One region of the Cellulomonas sp. NPDC058312 genome, then DNA from elsewhere that is predicted to be linked to it. Evidence: riboswitches for the same ligand, from Rfam matches in the RefSeq annotation. Region 1 holds a riboswitch; each other region holds the start of a gene.

Region 1 (2,246 bases):
GGCATGACGGCTCCGTTCGAGGGCGTCCGGGGTCGCCGGGGCGCGGCGACGCGCACCGGGGACCGGTGGGACGAGCGGGTGGGCCCGGCGGGCGGGCGGGAGGTCCCCCGAGGGCGGGGAGGGCGGACGCGCGGTGGCGCGGCGCGGGCTACCGGTCGGGGCCGGGCCGGGTCACGGCCGACCGGACGCCGACGGGTGGCGCGGGTCTCGGGTGGAGGTCAGCGACAGCGACAGCGGGCCGCGGGGGGCCCGGGCTGCGCGGCGGCACGCAGGGAGGAGGTGGTGTGCGCCACCGTGCTCCGGCTCATGCTGTCTCCTTCGTGCACCCGCCGCGGCGGGCTCGCGTGTTGCCGGCTGCCGGTCGGCAGCGGGCCTGGTCCTCACCCGGGGCACCCACCCGCGCGGGGGGTTGCCGTCCGACCAGCCGGGGCTACGCGTCGGAGCTCATGACCTGCCGGGCCCCGCAGCCGGCCACCGGGTGGTGGCGACGACGTGATCCGGTGCCGGGGAACATACGAACCCCCGGCGACCGCGTCAACGATCCGGCCGTCCGTCTCGCATTCCGGAGCGTTGTCACGGGACGAAGGTCCCGGGCAGGACGCACGGTCCCGGATCGTGAGAAGTCGGGGTCCGGTGCTCGGTCCCGGCGCCGCGCCCTGCTACAACACCGCCGAGGTCGAGAGTCCCAGCGCCAAGCCCCGGCTGGCTGGGCAGCAACCCCACGTCACGGCGGGGTGCTCCGGGAGATGACCTGGCCGTCGGCCGGGCGCCCGCGACGTGGTGCCCGCTCCGCCGCACGGCAACCGTGATCGACACCCTTGCGAGGCACTCCATGACGTCCCGTCCCCCTGCCGTCGTCGCCGTCTCCGGCAACCCGCGCCCCGGCTCGCGCACCCTGCTCGCCGCGCGCACCGCCGCCGACCGCCTGGCCGCGCTGCTCGGCGCCGACGCGCTCGACGCGATCGACCTCGCGGAGCTCGCGGGCGAGCTGCTGGCCCCCGTCCACCCCGCCGCCGACGCCGCGCTGGCCCGGCTGGCCGTCGCGGACGTCGCGGTGGTCGCCACCCCCGTCTACAAGGCCTCCTACACCGGCCTGCTCAAGGCGTTCCTCGACCTGTACGGCCCGGACGGCCTCGCCGGCGTCGTCGTCGTGCCGCTGGTCGTCTCGGGGAACCCCGCCCACGCGCTCGTCGGCGAGGTGCACCTGCGGCCCGTCCTCGTCGAGCTCGGCGCCGTCGTCCCCACCCGGTCGCTGACCGTCACCGAGGCGCAGCTCGCCGACCTGGACGGCGTCGTGGACGCCTGGCTGCTGCGGGCCGAGCCGGCGCTGCTGCGCGCGGTCGGCGCCGGTGCGGCCCGGGGCACCGTCGGGGCAGGGGCGGTGGCCCGGTGACCGCCGAGCGCGCGGACCTGTCCGCGTTCGAGCGGCTGCTGGCCGAGCAGGACGAGCCGCAGCTCGACGCCCAGCAGTTCAAGTCCGTGTTCCGCCGGCACCCCGCGGGCGTCGCGGTCGTGGCGCTGCGGCACGAGGGCCGGCCGGTCGGGTTCACCGCGACCTCCGTCATCTCCGTGTCCGCGGCGCCGCCGCTGCTCGCGTTCTCGCTCGCGTCGACCTCGTCCTCGTGGGCCGCCGTCTCCGCCGCGCCGACGCTCGCGGTCAGCTTCCTGGCGGACCACCAGGACGACGTGTCCGCGCGGTTCGCCACCAGCGGGATCGACCGGTTCGCCGACGGCGGCTGGACCCCGCTCACCACCGGCGAGCCCGTCATCGACGGCGCCGTGTCCTGGGTGCGCGCGCGGGTCGTGCAGCGCACCCCGGTCGGCGACAGCTACCTGGTCTCCCTGCGCGCGCTCGCCGCGAGCACCGCCGAGGCCGCGACCCCGCTGGTCTACCACGACCGCACCTACCACCGGATCGGCGGCCACTCGGCCCTCTGACGCCGACCGCCGCCCGTCCCACCCGACCTCCGGAGCACCCCCATGACCGTCCCCCCGCTGTTCCTCGGCCTCGACGTCGACGGCGCCGGCCACCACCCCGCGGCCGCCGCGCTGTCCGGCCTGTCCGCCGCCGGGCTCGTGTCCGGCACCCGCCTCGCCCGCACCGTGCGGCACGCGGAGCACGCCGGCCTGACGTTCGCGTCGTTCGCCGACGCCCTGCTGCCCACGATCCCGGGCGACACCACGTCGGCACGGCTCGAGGCCGTGACCCGTGCCGCGTTCGTCTCCCGCACGACGACGGCGATCGG
Region 2 (2,246 bases), on a different contig from region 1:
GGCCTCGGATCCCTCGAGCAGCCGCAGCCGCTCCTCGAACGTCGACACCGTCGGGTTGCCGTACCGGGAGTAGAGGAACCGGTCGGCCTCGCCGGCGAACGCGGCCTCGGCGTCGGCGGCGCGGTCGTAGACGTAGCCCTGGGTGAGGAACAGGGCCTCGGAGGTCTCCTGGAACGCCGTGCGGACCTGCCCGCCGCGCACGGCGAGGGTGTCGGGGCGCAGGGTGTCGCGGGGGAGCCGCGGGTCCTGCCAGTCGCCGGGGCCGGGAGCGGGGGCGGGGCCGGGGGTGGGCGCGGTCACGCGGACCGCCACGGCAGGCCGGCGGCGCGCCAGCCCCAGTGGCCCCGCTGCCCGTCGGGGCCGACGTCGCCCTCGAACCCGCTGAGCACGTTGTACGCCGGACCGAGGCCCGCCGCGGTGGCGGTGGTCGCGGCGGCGACGGACCGCACGCCGGACCGGCACAAGAACACCACCGGGCGCGGCTCGTCGGCGGTGATCCCGGCGGCGGCGAGCTCGTCGAGGAACGTCGGGTTGGGGCGGCCGAACGCGTCGGTCCACTGGACGAACGCGGTCCGGTCCTGCGCGTCGAGGTCCGCGGTGTCCGGGACGCCGATGCCCTGCCACTCGCCCTCGGTGCGGACGTCGACCAGGACGGCGCGCTCGTCGGACGCGAGCAGGTCCCAGGCCTCCTGCGGGGTGAGGTCGCCGGCGTAGCCGGGCCCGTCCCCGTGTCCGTGCTGCGCGCTCACAGCGGGCGCACCGTGCTGGTCGCGGCGGCGGGCAGCACCACGGCCTGCGCGACGATGACGCGCTCGCCGTCGTGGGTCGCGGCGGGGCCGCCGTGCAGCTCGTAGCCCTCGGCGAGGGCCGCGCTCACCCGCTCGCAGAACGAGCGGTCGTCGGGTCCCGTCAGCAGCCGGTAGCGCAGGCGGTCGTCGGTGTCGGTCATGCGTCTCCTCCATCGGACCTGGCGGAAGCACCCTCGGCCGGCCCCGTGCACGGGGCACAGGACCGCGGGTTGCTGCGGCGTCGACGAGCCAGATCTCTCGGCCGCTCTGGATGGTGCGGCGATGCTACGCCATGCCGCCGCGGGGGTGCTTCACCCGGGTCGGAGGGTGGACACGTGTTGACATGCCGGGGCGGGCGCTCCCTATCCTCGGGGCAGGTCATGAGTGCCAGCACTGAGCCCCGGCTTGCTGGCCGGCAACCCTCCCTCCGCGGCGGGGTGCCCCGGGTGACGACCTGGCCGTCCACCGTTCGGTGGCCGGCAAGCGCGGGGTGACCCGGCCGTACCCGGGCCCCCACCGATTCCTCTCGGGGGTAGTCCCATGTCCGTCGCCACCACCGCCACCTGTGCCACGACCGAGGCGCCCGACCGCGCCCTCCTGCCCGTCGTCGGCGCCGACACCCGCGTGCCGCTCGTCGACGGCCGGTCCGTCGCGTACGCGAACCTCGACTACGCGGCGTCCGCGCCCGCGCTCGAGGCCGTCGCGGCGCGGGTCGTCGAGGTGCTGCCGCTGTACGCGTCGGTGCACCGCGGCGCCGGGTACCTGTCGCAGGTGTCCACCGCGCTGTACGAGTCGTCCCGGGCGACCGTCGCCCGGTTCGTCGGCGCGCGCCCCGACGACGTCGCCGTCATCACCCGCAACACCACCGACGCGCTGAACCTGCTGGCCGGCTGCGTGCCGGACGGCGGCCGGGTGCTGGTGCTGGACGTCGAGCACCACGCGAACCTGCTGCCCTGGGTCAGCGCGTTCCGGGACACGGGTCGCACGGCGACCATCCTGCCCGCGGCGCCGACCGTGGCCGCGACGCTGGTCGCGCTGCGCGACGAGCTCGCGCGCCGCCCGTACGCCCTGGTCACGCTCACGGGCGCGTCCAACGTGACCGGGGAGGCGCTGCCGCTGACGTCGGTCGTGGCGCTCGCGCAGGAGGCGGGGGCGCGCGTGGCCGTCGACGGCGCGCAGCTGCTCCCGCACCGGGCGTTCTCGCTCGCGGAGTCGGGCGTGGACTACGTCGCGTTCTCCGGGCACAAGACGTACGCGCCGTTCGGGGCGGGCGCGCTCGTGGGTCGCCGCGACTGGCTGGACGCGGGGACGCCGTACCTGGCCGGCGGCGGCGCGGTGCGCGACGTGCGCACCGACCGGACGCTGTGGCAGCCGGCGCCGGCGCGGCACGAGGGCGGCTCGCCGAACGTGCTCGGCGCCGTCGCGCTGGCCCAGGCCTGCGACACCCTGCAGGCCCTG
Region 3 (2,246 bases), on a different contig from region 1:
GCACCTCGCGGGGGTCGCCGGCGGCGGTGAGCACCCGGCGGACCCAGACGTCGGTGGGCATCCGCTCCGGCCCCGCGAGGTCCACCCGACCCGCCTGTCCGCCCGTGCCCGTCGCCAGGTCCGCGAGCACGTCGACCACGTCGTCCACCGCCACGGGCTGCACCACGTCGGCCCCGACCCGGACCCGCCCGTCGACGGTGCCCTGGTCCGCCACCGCGTCGGCGAACTCGAAGAACTGCGTCGCCCGCAGCACCGTCGTCGGGACGCCCTCGGCCGCCGCCCGCTCCTGGGCGACCTTCGCCGCGAAGTACGGGTTGCCCGGCACCCGGTCGACGCCCACGACCGACAGCAGCACCGACCGCCGCACCCCGGCGCCGGCCGCGGCGTCCGCGATGTGGACCGCCGACGCCGGGAAGAACTCGCCCGCCCGGGTGAAGTCGGGGGTGTTCGTCGCGTCCACGACGACCTCCGCCCCGGCCACCGCCGCGGCGAGCCCGGCACCCGTCCACGTGTCCACTCCGGTGCGGCGCGACGCGGCCACGGCGTCGTGCCCCCGCCCGCGCAGCACGGTCACCAGCCGCGCCCCGACCAGTCCTGCTCCCCCGACCACCACGATCCGCATGTCCGGTCCCTCCGTCGTGCGGGCCCGGCGGGCCCGCTCACCCCCTGGACGACGCAGCGGCCCACGATGTGAGCGGGTGTGACGCGCACCACGACTCCGTGACGCGTCAGGGGCACTGGACGCCCCGCCGGAGCCGCCCTACTGTGGCCGCACCATCCAGAGCGACCGAGAGACCTGGCTCGACGACGTCGCAGCAACCCCCCTCCCCGTGAGGGTGTGGGTGCTTCCGCCAGGTCCGATGGAGCTGACGATGAGCAGTCACGACGTACCCGTGCACCCGCACGACCTCGACCACCCGCGCGCCGCGGTGGTCGACGGCCTCGGTGCCGTCGACCGGCCGACCGTGTCCTTCGAGCTGTTCCCGCCCCGGAACCCCGACGCGGCGCCGCGGCTGTGGTCGACCGTGCAGCAGCTCGCCGCCGTCCGGCCCGACTTCGTCTCGGTCACCTACGGCGCGTCCGGCAGCACGCGGGACACCACCCGCGCCCTCGTCCGCCGCCTGCTGCGGGAGACCTCGCTGACCCCGATCGCCCACCTCACGTGCGTCGCGGCGTCGCGGGAGGACCTGGCCGCGACCGTCGAGGAGTTCCTGGACGAGGGCGTGCGGTCGTTCCTGGCGCTGCGCGGCGACCCGCCCGCCGACGGCTCCTGGGCCCCGCACCCCGACGGCCTGCCCACCGCGGCCGCCCTGGTCCGCCTGCTCCGCGAGGTCGAGGCCCGTCGCTGCGCGAGCAGCCCCGCGCAGGCGGTCCGCGCCGCGACCCGGCACCTGTCCGTCGCCGTCGCGGCGTTCCCCCGGGGCAACCCCGGTGCCGGCAGCACGCGGGAGCAGGACGTCGCGGCGCTGCTGGCCAAGCAGGAGGCCGGCGCGGACTTCGCGATCACCCAGGTGTTCTACGACGCCGCGTCCTACCGCGAGCTGCTGGAGCTCGCCCGCGACGCGGGCGTCACGATCCCGGTGATCCCGGGGATCATCCCGATGACCGACCCCGCCCGGCTGCGCCGCGTGGCCCAGCTCACCGGGGTGCCCGTCCCCGCGGACGTCCTGGACCGGCTCGACGCGTTCGACGGCGACGACCCCGCGGACGTCGCGCGGCGGCACCGCGTGGGCACCCGGCTCGGCGTCGACCTCGCGCACGCCGTGCTCGACGGTGGCGCGCCGGGGATCCACCTCTACACGTTCAACACCCACGGCCCCGCGCTCGACCTCCTCGAGGGCGCCGGCCTGGGAGGCGACGGGCCGCCCGCGCGCGCCGCCGTCGCGACCGACGACCACCTGACCCCTGTCCCCACCACCTGAGGCGAGAGATGACCGAGCAGACCCACCCCTTCCCGTCCGGCACCGTCCTGGGCTACCCGCGCATCGGACCCCGCCGGGAGCTGAAGAAGGCCCTGGAGGCGTTCTGGGCCGGCCGCGCGAGCGCCGAGGAGGTCGAGGCCACCGCCGCGGACCTGCGCCGCCGGACCCGCACCCGGCTCGCGGAGCTCGGGCTCGACACCCGGCTCCCCGCCATCCCGAGCGCGTTCTCCTTCTACGACCAGGTGCTCGACGCGACCGCCGTGCTCGGCGCCGTGCCGGAGCGGTTCGCCGACCTGGCGACCGACGGCGCCCTGGACCTCGCGG

Evidence for each region. A riboswitch is a leader RNA that binds a small molecule or an ion and turns the genes downstream of it on or off. The one in region 1 is predicted to bind S-adenosylmethionine.
Region 2: it holds a riboswitch for S-adenosylmethionine, as region 1 does, so the genes downstream of both, ACFVXN_RS11125 (DUF1737 domain-containing protein) here and ACFVXN_RS05590 (NADPH-dependent FMN reductase) in region 1, are expected to answer to the same signal.
Region 3: it holds a riboswitch for S-adenosylmethionine, as region 1 does, so the genes downstream of both, ACFVXN_RS15850 (methylenetetrahydrofolate reductase) here and ACFVXN_RS05590 (NADPH-dependent FMN reductase) in region 1, are expected to answer to the same signal.

The regions. Positions count from the first base shown of each region.
Region 1 is NZ_JBHVZE010000002.1:275,090-277,335, reverse strand. It holds gene ACFVXN_RS05595 (LLM class flavin-dependent oxidoreductase) at 1-5, opposite strand, end outside; SAM riboswitch class IV at 338-452, opposite strand; SAM riboswitch class IV at 675-771, shown strand; gene ACFVXN_RS05590 (NADPH-dependent FMN reductase) at 833-1,393, shown strand; gene ACFVXN_RS05585 (flavin reductase family protein) at 1,390-1,938, shown strand; gene ACFVXN_RS05580 (nitrilotriacetate monooxygenase) at 1,981-2,246, shown strand, end outside.
Region 2 is NZ_JBHVZE010000003.1:466,204-468,449, reverse strand. It holds gene ACFVXN_RS11135 (O-succinylhomoserine sulfhydrylase) at 1-300, opposite strand, end outside; gene ACFVXN_RS11130 (rhodanese-like domain-containing protein) at 297-749, opposite strand; partial or broken gene ACFVXN_RS11125 (DUF1737 domain-containing protein) at 764-949, opposite strand; SAM riboswitch class I at 956-1,066, opposite strand; SAM riboswitch class IV at 1,165-1,280, shown strand; gene ACFVXN_RS11120 (aminotransferase class V-fold PLP-dependent enzyme) at 1,329-2,246, shown strand, end outside.
Region 3 is NZ_JBHVZE010000005.1:159,933-162,178, forward strand. It holds partial or broken gene ACFVXN_RS15845 (SDR family oxidoreductase) at 1-622, opposite strand, end outside; SAM riboswitch class I at 772-867, shown strand; gene ACFVXN_RS15850 (methylenetetrahydrofolate reductase) at 873-1,922, shown strand; gene metE (5-methyltetrahydropteroyltriglutamate--homocysteine S-methyltransferase) at 1,931-2,246, shown strand, end outside.